DNA from 4 places in the Paenibacillus sp. FSL H8-0282 genome. Region 1 is predicted to be linked to each of the others. Evidence: riboswitches for the same ligand, from Rfam matches in the RefSeq annotation. Region 1 holds a riboswitch; each other region holds the start of a gene.
What was found. Region 1 has a riboswitch for cobalamin ahead of NST94_RS04580 (DUF4430 domain-containing protein). Riboswitches for the same ligand answer to the same signal wherever they lie in the genome.
Positions count from the first base shown of each region.

Region 1 (3,179 bases):
GTGATGGGGAAAGCACCACAGAATCTACAACCTGTGTATTTTCTCCTGCATAATAGACAAGCACACGATCGGATTCCTGTAGTTCGAACGCATCCATACCCACACTTGGATATATCCACTCCCCGCCGCGTGATACCACGAAGCTCCACCATCCGTCGTAAGTACCTTGCGAAACTCCATGGATACCTGATACAAAGTTGCCATAAGACGATTTGGTGATATCTACTTTAAAATCATCGGTAGACCCTAGTTGTTGCAACGCTTCAAGGGCATTGGAGGCTTTTAAAGTCCCCTCACTAATCAACCCTTCCGGGCCTTCAACGGTAAGCGAAGCTGTTACATTCTTAGAAATCACCTTTAGAGCTTTTGTATATTTAGCAATCGTTGGGGCTTTACCTTCACGGTAGCCAGTTACAGTCAGTGTATAGTCACCTGCGGGCATATTTCCTGAGAATACGGCCTCACCTTTAGCATTCGTCGTTACCTTGTGAGCTCCAATTTGGACCTGAACACCCGCAGCTTTTGCAGTTACAGGAGAGGAAGTATTCGTAGCAGCGTCCCATTTCCACGTCTTACTAGTTACAGTGACGGTAAAAGAATCGCCCTCTTTAAGATTTGCTTTGGAAAGCGTAACGGAATCCACAAGCTTAGTGTCGTCTCCGGCATAATAAACCAGTACCTGATCTGAATCTTTAAGTACAAAATCACTCATGCCTACATCGGGATTAATCCATTTTCCGTCACGCGATACAACATACATCCATCCGTCATAACCACCAAAGCTTCCAGCAACAATATTTCCGATGCCAGTCACATAACTGCCCGAAGGATTCGTGATCGGCAAGTTCGTTTGAAGCGCCAGCTTCTCTAACGCTCCAAGTGCGTTGCCAGCATAGGCGTACCCTTGTGCCAACGTGGCCTGTGGTCCCTCAATCGTTACTGGAGCGTAGATGAGTGAGCTCTGAATGGAGGATTTGGAAAAATCGTATAGCTTACTGTTGCTTCCTTTATACAGCAAATTATAGGCAACCAGCGCCTGAAGCCCTTGCTCTGTCGCCAGAATATTACTGCTTCCACCACGGCTATGGGTGAAGCTACCATCAGCTAGACGATAGCTAAGCAGGTTCTCCATTAGATCCACTTTGTTTTTGGTGTATTCTAATCCACTAGGATCAACTCCGAAGGATGTGAGTCCAAGGATTGCTTGTGCGCTACTTTCAGCACTGTCACCGTAACCCCCATGGCTATCTTGAGCTGCGGATAACCAGGCTACGGCTTGTAGCCCTGCTAAGTAGGCTTCGGGATTATTTTTATGTGCCGCCAGAGCCGTCAAGGTTATCGCTGTCATATCAGGCTCACTTGCGCCTGAGGTTAGTGCAAAGCCCCCATCCGGATTCTGTTTGGAGAGAATCTCCGTAAGGAGTTTATCCGCCGTCCATTTCGCGTCACTTGGGATATTATATTTACCAGAATCCAGCGCAAGTAAAGCATATACCGGATTATTAAGCGTCTGTTCACTGAGCTTGCTATTATTATAAATTTTCTCAATCAGATTATAGCCAGGAGTCGTTCCGTTACCAGCAAAGCTAGTAGGATCTGCACCAATCGCTCTCACTGCGAGCACGATTCGAGCATAATCGGTTACATTGGTGAAATCGCCAGCTGCATCCTTTACTTTTTTCTCAAGCTCTGAAAGGTAACTAGCCGGCAGCTTGTACCCTGCTTGCGCTAATCCAATGGCTTGCCAATCCGATTGCACGCCACCTTTCAAGAGATATTCTGCAGCCGCATAAGTCGCATCCGCAACATTAATCCGCTCCGCAGCAGTTGCCTCCAGACCGGCGCCAGCGCTCGCTTCTGCAAATATTTGTCCTGCTGGAGCAAGAGATGTTCCTAGAATTGAAATGACCATGAATAAGGCCAGCCCAAGTGCTACAAACTTGGAAGACATGATTTTCTTCATTGTTTAACCTCTTTCTGTATAAGAATGGGTACTGCCGGGAATAAGACGCATAACATAAAGACCGCCCCTTTGGAGGGCGGTCAGGGAAGATTACAAATCGAGGCTGCGGCGCTTGCTTCCTGCCAACAGTCCATCTGTATATGTTCCACATTCTTACCCCACGAAGAATAGAAACGCTCACGAAAAAGGCAGGTCTCCTGGCTAATGCTTCATCGCTGTTCTTCACCTTCCCACCCTACCTTCGGGGCAGTGGTTTATAGAAGAAACGCTCCGCACATACAGTGGCGGGACCGCGCCGGACTCTTGCACCGGACTTCCCTTTTAAGCAGACGACTAGATTGATAGAGTCTGCACCTTTTCCAGTATGTAGTATCTTATTTTGACATCCATAATCATATCTATTAATACATAGCATGTCTATAGAAAAGCTAAGTATGGGCAGCAAAAAAAATGAACAGCAATACCTCCCGGTAGGTATTGCTGTTCAGAAAGCTTGTTATTCTGCTGTTCCTTCCGGACTTGCAGTCGGGGAGGGTTCAGCACTTGAATCAGAAGCTGGTGGAATATTAGGGTCGGGATCTACGATCAGTGTAAATCTTCCGGCTTTGATCATACTTTTCTCTAGAATTGTCACTCCAGGCTCCAATGTAACCTCAACCTGATAGGAAGGTTGTTCACCTTCAGTCACAGCTGTTGCGGAAGGCAACCCAGTGCTGTCCTCAGTATCAGAGGAAGGCGTAGGAGACGGAGATGCATCAGCTACAGCATTAGTAGCATCTGCACCTTCTGCTGTTCCTCCAGTAGTGCTAGCGGTATCTGACTCGTCAGCGGTGTTTCCCTCATCCGTCCCATCCGTTAACGGCACTGGACAAGTGCCATTCGTGGCAGCGACCTTAAAGCTTTTATCTATCTCTGTAGACGAAGACATTAAACTAATCTCAGTCGGTTGAAACTGCACACAGTCATCTGCACTTGCGAAGGTGAACACCAATATGCTGCTCCCCTTATCTCCTTCGACGCTCTGATCCTTCAAGTATACTGAAGCTGGAGGCAGCATATTGCCTGCACTCTGAACAGGGGTCGGCTCAGGGCTTGTCCCCGGCACAGCCGTCTTCGTATCATCCGGACGCAGCATACTGAATACGATAATTGCAATAATCACCAGAATACCCGTAATGGAGCCGGAGATTAAGAGTCGAAATCGGCTGCGGCTGAT
Region 1 covers NZ_CP150146.1:1,069,583-1,072,761, reverse strand. The annotation lists gene NST94_RS04580 (DUF4430 domain-containing protein) at 1-1,963, opposite strand, end outside; cobalamin riboswitch at 2,133-2,336, opposite strand; gene NST94_RS04575 (glycosyltransferase) at 2,460-3,179, opposite strand, start outside.

Region 2 (3,179 bases), 2.9 Mb from region 1:
TCCTTTAACCGGAAGCTTCGTCAACGATTGTGCATAGACACTTTCTTTAACAGTCATAGGCTGTATAAATGCAACATCCGCGTAGATCACCGGTGGCTTAACGCAACGGGAGCCGTAGGATTGAACCCAGCCATTACTAGTAAACAAGTATCCGTCCAGCTTTTCTCCGAAAAACTCCACCATATCTGTACGCTCGAACTCACCGTGGACCAGAACATCCAGACCTAGCTTTTCTTGGAAGGTAATTGCATCCGCGATCTGCTCACGAACAAATCCATCATAACGCTCCTGATTCCAGACCCCTTTACGCCATTTCAATCTCGCCTGACGCACTTCTACTGTCTGCGGGAAGCTACCAATTGTAGTGGTTGGCAGAAGTGGAAGCTGCCATTTCTCTTGCTGCACCTTTAAGCGTTCAGCAAAAGGCAAACTGCGTTGGTCCGGCAAAGCTGCAAGTGCAAGCACTTGCTCCGCCACATCCTTACGGCCACGCTCAGGTAGTGCGCGGAATGCTGCAATAGCTTCACGACTAGCGGCCAGCGCTGCTTTAGAAGCTTCTCCTTTATCTGCGAGGGCTGCTCCGAGCAGACTAAGCTCTGCAAGCTTCTCATCGGCAAAAGCTAACGCATTCTTAACTGTCGCCTTCAGCTTCACCTCACCTTGAACGGTGACTGGGACATGCAGCAGACTGCAAGAAGGCTGAAGAATAAGACGATCAAGCGGCACATGAACACTGAGCTTTTCTACCAGTTGCAGCTTAGCGTCTAAATCGGAACGCCAGATGTTCCGTCCATCAATAATTCCGGCACCCAGCCATTTGTCCTTCGGCCAACCAAGACGTTCGATAGAAGCCAGATTCGCTCCACCATCGTGCACAAAGTCAAGACCCAAGCCTTGAACAGGCAACTCTAGCAGTGCCTCCAACGGTTCAGCAGCTTCAAAATACGTCTGTAAAATAATATTCAAGCCCGGCACGGAGCCGGCAATTTCTGTGTATATCGAGTTAAGCAGTGTTAATTCTTCTTTACTTATGCCTGTAACAATCGCTGGCTCATCGATTTGTACCCAGCTTACCCCTTCTTGCTTCAGTTCCTGTAGCAGTTGAACATAGACTGGAACAAAACGTGCAGCAATCTTGGCGATATCTGCCGCTGCGTAACCTTTGGACAGCTTAAGGAAGGTATACAGACCTAAAAGTACCGGTTTACCTTCAATCCCTGCCTGCAATTTAGCAAAACGATAAGCCGCTAGAGGTTTATTTTCAGTCAGGCGTGGTGTTTGTGTGCCGATCTCTGGAACGATATAGTGATAGTTCGTATTGAACCATTTGGTCATCTCACAGGCAGTAGCCTCAGTATTACCACGGGCCATTGCAAAATAAAGATCAAGCCCGATGTCGCCGCCATCATACGTGTACCGTGGAGGTACAATTCCAAACATAACAGCCGTATCCAACACATGGTCATAAAAAGTAAAATCATTCACCGGAATAAGCTCAATTCCTGCCTCTTGCTGGGTCTTCAAATGCTGCAGCTGAATTGCTGCCATTTCGGAGCGGAATTGCTCTTCATTTATTTTCCCCTGCCAGTAGGCTTCCAGTGTCTTTTTCCACTCGCGGTTCTTTCCGATTCTCGGATATCCAAGATTACTTACTTTTACTTTATTCGTCATCTCGATACACTCCCTCTTCCATCTCTTATTTCAAACTCCAAAGCTACTTGCTTTCCTATAAAAAAGAGCGCCCTTCCCTAAAAAAGTCAAAGGGAAAGACGCCCATGATATACCCATGGTTAACGTCTAACACCTCCCTATCTTCCGTAGGTGAAGCAGTGCTGTTGAAACAGGCAGGTCTCCTGGCTAGCGGCGTCAACATCTTGAGCAGTCTTCCCAGCAGAAGTAAATTGCCAGTGACCTCTGTTGCTCGAGATTCTTCCGTTACAGTGGCGGGACCGCATCGGCTTCGAACCGAATTTCCCTATTAAGCCTACCGAATTACTATTTTCCGGTCAGCACCTGTCTCCGATATCATTCATCATTTGAGTGTCTTAATCTGATGTCATCATACGTGAAAGCCCCAGCAATCTGCAATAGATTACTGGGGCTTCTGTTATATCGATTCCTTATAACGGACTTAGAAAAATACGAAATATACTACAGCAGCAAGAATTATACGGTATATAGCAAACGGTAAGAGCTTGATACGATTGATCAGTTTTAAGAAGAATCGCATCGATAACAGCGCAAATAGGAAGGCACTAATAAAGCCTGCGATAAAAAACGGCAATGCATCCATGGTGAAATATTGCCAGTTTTTCATCAGTGACAACAGACTGGCACCTGCCATGATGGGTACTGCCATAATAAACGTAAAATCAGCAGCGGCACGATGGCTCATCCCGAGGAGTACGCCACCAGAAATCGTCGAGCCCGAGCGTGAAAATCCAGGCCATAACGAAAAACACTGTACAAGACCTACACCAAGTGCCTGTTTGTATGTAATCTGATCTACACTCTCAGTTCTGACCTTCTTCGGCCCAAACAGATCGGCAATAATCATTAATACAGCCCCTATCACTAGACCAATTAACACCGTTGAGGTAGAGAATAAATGCTCATCAATATAATCATTAAACAGAACACCTAACACACCTGCAGGCACTAACCCTACCAGAACCTGAGTCAGCTTGAGGTGCCCGCTCTGCTCCAACTGCGGTAGCTCCTCTGTTACAGGATCCAACTGCTTACGGCTGAAACGCTTTAAGCCTAACAAATCAATGAACCGATTTCTAAAAATCACAACAACCGCTAATATTGAACCCAGTTGAATAACTACTTTGAAGGTATTTGCCGTATATTGTCCAAATAACTCCTGTGATTTCAGCCACATATCATCAACAATAATCATATGACCCGTGGAGGATACTGGAGCAAATTCGGTTAAACCTTCAACAAGCCCCAAAATAATGGCTTTAATAATCGTTAATAGCTCCATGTGTTTCCCTCCTTTTTAATAGTCATTTCTATTATCAGTCCTCTACCCGCTTAGCCCTCAGTGTTCATTCTCCGGCTGCGTTTGCGGAAGTACAGAAACCCAAGGATAACTAATCCGCCAGCAATTAGTACATAGACTACATTGGAGTACACATCCATGTACATGGCAATGTCTTCCCAGGATTCGC
Region 2 covers NZ_CP150146.1:4,926,813-4,929,991, forward strand. The annotation lists gene metE (5-methyltetrahydropteroyltriglutamate--homocysteine S-methyltransferase) at 1-1,671, opposite strand, end outside; cobalamin riboswitch at 1,826-2,032, opposite strand; gene NST94_RS21395 (undecaprenyl-diphosphate phosphatase) at 2,132-2,992, opposite strand; gene NST94_RS21400 (DedA family protein) at 3,043-3,179, opposite strand, start outside.
Region 2: it holds a riboswitch for cobalamin, as region 1 does, so the genes downstream of both, metE (5-methyltetrahydropteroyltriglutamate--homocysteine S-methyltransferase) here and NST94_RS04580 (DUF4430 domain-containing protein) in region 1, are expected to answer to the same signal.

Region 3 (3,179 bases), 520 kb from region 1:
GCTTATGAACTCAGTTCACTGACGAGCTCGTGAAATTCGAGCGAAAAGTATCTGTACTAAGACACCTTGTGGTGTCTTTTTTTATTTTTATAGTAATTACCATCTAACCGATCTGCCCCCGCAAGAGAAAAGCAGCTTATGATGCTCCTCCTCCACCATTCTTCATTCTGATTGCTGTCAGCTTGCGCCACACCTTCCGTCTGCTCGACAGTGACCACTAGTCATACCGTTTTCATTAGCGATTTCGCGCCATGTCTTATCTTCCTTGATACGTTTCTCCAGAAGAACAGGGAACGGCATTGGCTGTCCATCATATTCGACTTCAGGAAAGATTAGGCCATTCATCAATAAATATCACCCTGGGTACTTATTCACATGTTCTCCCCAACTTGCAGGAAGCAGTGCCCCGATGTATCTGAGATTCTATTCTAGGAACCCGAAAAGAAGTGGAGAAAATTGACGAGACACCCACTTTACTCGGATAAAGGGTAGAAGAATGGAAGAAGTCAGGGGGATTTAACGAAAAATGGCACGGTCCCGGAATCCCGGAAAACCGCGCCATTGCGCCATTCTTAGATATGCTGGTGAAGGGAATTGAACCCCCGGCCTACGCATTACGAGTGCGTTGCTCTACCCCTGAGCTACACCAGCTTAACGCTGTTTTTCTGTCAAACAAAAAATATTATACAACTTCCAGCCAGAAACGCAAGCCTATCTCTCCCTGTTTTCCGCCCTTCTAAACTGCTAATCCACCTGTAGCTTACGCTCCACAGACTCTAACTTTCCACGGCTAGTAGAGGGTTTATCGCGGCGGTCGTCTATTTTAAGTGAGGTAGAGACACGTTCTGCACCTGCGTCAAAAGGAGACTCATGCAAAGCTTCTACCGCGGCAAAAATGCGTTGCAGAGGCCCTTCGATGATCGTCCCCATGGACGTAAGTTCATAAGTAATCCCTTCTACTGTCTTCAGCACCCGCTGCATATCCGCAACATAGCTGCTAAGACTGGTGCTGCCTGTTCCAATTGGAATAACTGTAACTTCAGCAATAGGCATGAGAATACCTCCTCGAAATTTTATAGTAGCTGTCTCCTTCCATTGTAACAATTCCACCGCTCTGTCACAAACTAAGCAAGATTATCCTCCCTTATCTCTTCTATTTCTTCTGATTACTCCAAAATATGACTTGGGCTAAGAGTATTTTCTCATGAGCAAATTCTAGGGTCATCTGCACTATATTTATGGACTCTTTGTGGCATCTTTTCGGACAATTTATGAATCATTTCGCATCTCCCTGTGGATCAATTGTGGATTACTTATGGACAGCCTGTGGATCATTTGTGGAGTACTTTTAAAGAACCCGCTCCCCGCGCGGGTTTTCTAAAAAACTGTTTACAAACACAACATCTTGGGTTATTTTTATCTAACGACAACAAAATATAGTGGAGACAGGCGCTTTGATCCTTAACCGGATTTAGAGCTTAATAGGGAAGCGCGGTGAGAATCCGCTGCGGTCCCGCCACTGTAACCGGATGGCCTTCTTAAGCTTCTGGGAAGCTTGAGAATCCACATCTCCCGGCAAATGCCACTGAGGGTTAGGAACACCCTTGGGAAGGCGCCGAGAGATCCCACGGAAGCCAGGAGACCTACCTGTTTCGACGACACCAACTATTGATGCCTGCGAGGAACAGGGATGGTGTCCGCATGCGGTCATCTACGTAGAGACCTCTGCAAATATCCGTGTGGATATTTACATAACGCATCGGGCATTTTCTGCCATCCTCGGGTAGGGGATGCTTTTTTTATGTAATCTGAACAAATATACGACTGCTTATAGCAGTCCAACTTCTTATGGATATATGGATTTGATGATAGATGTTTTTCTTTTATACTGAGAGGAGAGCTGTACAATGACGTTGTTGGAGAGACAATTTAATGGAGTAGAAAATGCACGGGAAGTTCTTTTAGAAGAGCTCATTGATTTAGGCCGGGATATTATCGACAGTCGGGATATGGACCTATTGCGCGAGAATGCCAATTTGAATGGAGAGAGTTTCTCCGGTAAAATGAGCAAGTTCGGCAGTGAATATTCAAAATGGTACGCCCGCAATTTTACGATGCCGCCACAGCTAGTGCAGGCTATTGATGACAATGTCGTCTATGTGCATGATCTGGATCAATATGCGATTGGAACGACGAACTGTATTTTTATCCCGTTTGATAAACTTCTCCGTGAAGGTTTCAATACCGGCAACGGCAGCGTTCGTCCTCCGAACTCAATAATGACAGCTATGTCTTTGGTAGCGATTATTTTCCAATCCCAGCAAAATGCTCAATATGGTGGTGTATCCGCCAATAAACTCGACTATGATCTGGCACCTTATGTAACCAAATCCTTCGCCAAGCTGTTCCGCAAGGGTCTGAATTATTTTGAAGAAGGACAAGCTGATGAATCTTTGGGCGAGATTACGATGAGCCGGACCGATCTGGCGGAGTTATATCCAAGAGCGTTCCGTTTTGCACTAAAGGAAACCGAAATCGAAACTCTGCAAGCGGCTGAAAGTATGGTACATAATCTGAATACCATGTCCAGCCGATCCGGTGGACAAATACCGTTTACCAGCATCAACTACGGTACTTGTACTTCACCAGAAGGTCAGCTTGTGATCAGTTCTCTGCTAACCGCAACTATGAACGGACTTGGCAGCGGAGAAACACCAGTGTTCCCGATTCAAATCTTCAAATGCAAGCAAGGAATCAATCAACAGCAAGGCGATCCTAACTATGAACTGTTCCTAAAAGCGGCTGAATGTTCTGCGCGCAGACTATATCCAAACTTCGCTAATCTGGACGCTCCGCTCAACTTGCAGTATTATGATCCAAGTGATCCTGATACGGAGTTCGCTACAATGGGCTGCCGAACCCGAGTGCTCGGTGACCGTTTTGGGCGTAATCATTGCTCTGGGAAGGGCAACCTTTCCTTTAATACACTGAATCTGGTTCGGCTAGGTCTGGCACACGGCACAGTAACAGGCAGACGTACCGTCGCAGACGAAGCTGGCTTCTATGAAGATCTAAATCATTACATGGATATTGCGCTGGAAGGACTTCTTCATCGCTTCCACATCCAAACCGCACAAAAAGCTAAAGCTTCCGATTTCATGATGCGAGAAGGCGTCTGG
Region 3 covers NZ_CP150146.1:544,948-548,126, reverse strand. The annotation lists gene NST94_RS02385 (hypothetical protein) at 178-345, opposite strand; tRNA gene NST94_RS02380 (tRNA-Thr) at 580-651, opposite strand; gene NST94_RS02375 (MTH1187 family thiamine-binding protein) at 745-1,053, opposite strand; cobalamin riboswitch at 1,431-1,666, shown strand; gene NST94_RS02370 (anaerobic ribonucleoside triphosphate reductase) at 1,908-3,179, shown strand, end outside.
Region 3: it holds a riboswitch for cobalamin, as region 1 does, so the genes downstream of both, NST94_RS02370 (anaerobic ribonucleoside triphosphate reductase) here and NST94_RS04580 (DUF4430 domain-containing protein) in region 1, are expected to answer to the same signal.

Region 4 (3,179 bases), 170 kb from region 1:
ACAGGGATGCCTTTAGGTACAAATGTATTGTAAACGTTATCAAAAGTTTGAGTGATATCATTTTTTGTATCTTTTTCAAATGTGGTGTAGCCGGCAATGTTCACACTAAACGGCCAGAAGCCATAGAAGTGAACGGTCGCAATAATATTTGGATCGTTCAGAGCCGTAATCGTCTTATAGAGATGATCCATTCTTGTTTGCGTAGGTGAAGACTCTAATGAAGGTAATACAAGTGGGCGGAGGTCGTTTTTCCCACCGGATTTCCGCACGATTTGATAGAAAGAGTTATTAAGTTCAGTAAGCATTTGCTCCATTTTTGCTTCGTCTGTGCTTCCACCATCGGTGAACCGAGGTTCATTTATGCTCTCGAACATCAGCTTATCGGATTTGTCCTTGAAGCGATCGGCAATTTGAGTCCAAGCTGCATTATAACGTGCCAGCGTTTCATCGTGTTTTTCTTCCATATGGCTTACCCATAGCCAGGAATCATGGTGGACATTAATCATGACATAAAGCTTGGCGTCCAGTGCCCAGCCGACAACTTCTTCCACACGGTCGAGGTAGGCCTTTTCTAGGGTATAGTCTGGTGCCGCACCCATGTGAGTATCCCAGGTCACAGGAATCCGAATGCTTTTATAGCCTTGAGCGGCGATCTTTTTAATAAGATCTTGGGTCACACGTGGATTGCCCCAGGAGGTTTCATCCTCACCTGTAGCATCTAAAGTATTGCCAAGGTTCCATCCGGGCTGCATTTCGTCTACATAGGATTGGATCTTACTCTTTGGCGCTGCCTTAGCTTGTTGCTCGTCCTTAGTTGCAGCTGCGGCCATGGATGAGAACAGAGAGAGCAGAAGAGCGGTGACAAGTGTCAATGATAAGAAGGATTTCTGGATTCGCGTAGTCATTGAATTCTCCTTTGTGAGATAAATTTAGGATGCTTGGACCTGGCTTTGACGCTGTACTTGGTGGTTAAATGAACGCAAACACCTCCAGTTTTATTTTGTAAACGCTTTCTGAATATACCCTAACATAGAATACACTTAGCGAGTACCTTACTAATTTGTGGTAAATTCATATAAGAATTAGTGATTTAAATTAATTTGCCCCACAGTTGGATAAAGAAATTATTTGAATAACCCTACTCGTAGAAATTGGTTATTCAATAGGATTATCTCTAGCTGCCCGTTATACAAAAAAGAAATATAACATGACAAAAGCATATATATTAGTTATGATGAAGCATGAAAATTTAAAATTAGAAATAGGTGCCAACTATGAATGTTGCGGAAGTACAATCATAGATTGGTTAAATGGAAAGCGGGTGTGAATCCCGCGCGGTCCCGCCGCTGTGAAAGAGGAGTCCTTGCAAAATGCCACTGGGAAACTGGGAAGGCAGCAAGGGTGATGATACTTGAGCCAGAATATCTGCCTTTTTCTGTTACACCATCAAACTCTACGATCGATAGAGAGGTGCTTGAATAGTGTTTGCCAGCTATTATCGTGGTTCACTATCTTAACCTCTTGACGTTTATGTTGAGTGGTTTTTTTGTGGTTATGAGAAAGTTTATTCTGTTTTTTATCATAGGTATGAAGGGAAGGGTTATGGAAAAATGAAGAAAAATAAGTTTTTAGCGTGGTTACTTATTGTAGCTGTATTTATTACGACATTCTCTACAAGTGTAATCCCGGCTCAAGCAGATGGAGCAAGCTCTACCCTTAAAGGGTATGTATCTGTATCCGTAGAGAAATTCACCTTAGGCCAAGGGTATATTAAGGAACCTATTAAAGTTCCGATTTATGAAGGCGATAATGGCGCATCTTTAATAACACGTGCGCTAGGTGATGGCAATTATAGATATTTAGGAAATATAGATAGTGGTTTTTATTTATCAGAAGTTAAAGATAGTGGCAGAAGTGAAGTCAATATTCCACAATATATTTTAGATATGATTTCAGCCGATGGGAATACAGTCGGCACTAAAGCAGACCCAGATTGGTTAAGTCAGTTTGACTACACCTCCATGTCGGGTTGGATGTATGCAGTAAATAATGTGTTTCCTCCGTTTGGGATGACCGATTATAAGCCTCAAGACGGTGACATCATTCGAACTCAGTTCACCACTTATGGCTATGGTTCTGATCTTGGCGGCTGGGGGGAAATCCCAGTTCAACTTGCCAATAAGGATGCTTTAACTGCGGAAATCGCCGAGATTAACAGTGCCCCTAATAAAGAAACTATTTTGGACAGACCAGTAGTGCAATCGGCAGTTTATGAAGCCTATTCCGTGCTCGAAAACATGGCAAGCTCTCAAATAAGTGTAGATCATGCGCTTGTCGGTCTTAATAATGCATTAGACATAGAACCCCCTGTTATTACAGTAAGTGGCATACAAGATAAACAGGAAGTATCCAATAAAGAAATAAGCTTCAAAGTAGCTGTCACAGACAATGTATATAGTGACATTACTCCAGAAGTGAAGCTGAATGGAGTTACTTTATCACCTGCAAATGGGGAGTACAAAGCTACTCTGAATTCAGGCAGTAATGCAATTACTGTAACGGCTCTTGACGGAGCTGGAAACAAAACAAATGTAACTTATCAGGTTACTTACAAACTGGAAACTACAGTTGCCGTCAAACAACAGTTAGATAAAAACCTTGCTTATATTTTAAATACTGTAAAGAATCCAACGTTTGGAACAGGCAGCGGAGAATGGTCGATCCTTTCTCTGGCACGGGCGAACTATACAGTACCTAACGGTTATTACGATCTTTATTACAACAATGTAGCTACGAAAATAGCATCAACCATTAAAGAGGATGGAAAACTCGACGCCAATAAAAGCACAGAGAATTCCAGAGCAATATTAGGACTTACCTCTATCGGAAAAGATATCACAAATGTTGCGGGATATGATCTGAGAAAAGCACTCGCTGATTATCAATATATCCAAAAGCAAGGCAATAATGGTCCGATTTTTGCTCTGATCGCGTTAGATAGCCATAACTATGAGATCCCTGTAGTTGATGGAGTTACAGAACAGACCACAAGAGAAAAACTAGTTCAGTATATTTTAGATAAAGAGGTTAAAAAAGGTACAGCAGAAGCTGGTGGCTGGGCATTAGGCGTAACCAAAGCCGATGTCGATATGACTGCGATGGCGATGCAAGCTCTTGCA
Region 4 covers NZ_CP150146.1:898,937-902,115, forward strand. The annotation lists gene NST94_RS03895 (cellulase family glycosylhydrolase) at 1-905, opposite strand, end outside; cobalamin riboswitch at 1,247-1,448, shown strand; gene NST94_RS03900 (S-layer homology domain-containing protein) at 1,611-3,179, shown strand, end outside.
Region 4: it holds a riboswitch for cobalamin, as region 1 does, so the genes downstream of both, NST94_RS03900 (S-layer homology domain-containing protein) here and NST94_RS04580 (DUF4430 domain-containing protein) in region 1, are expected to answer to the same signal.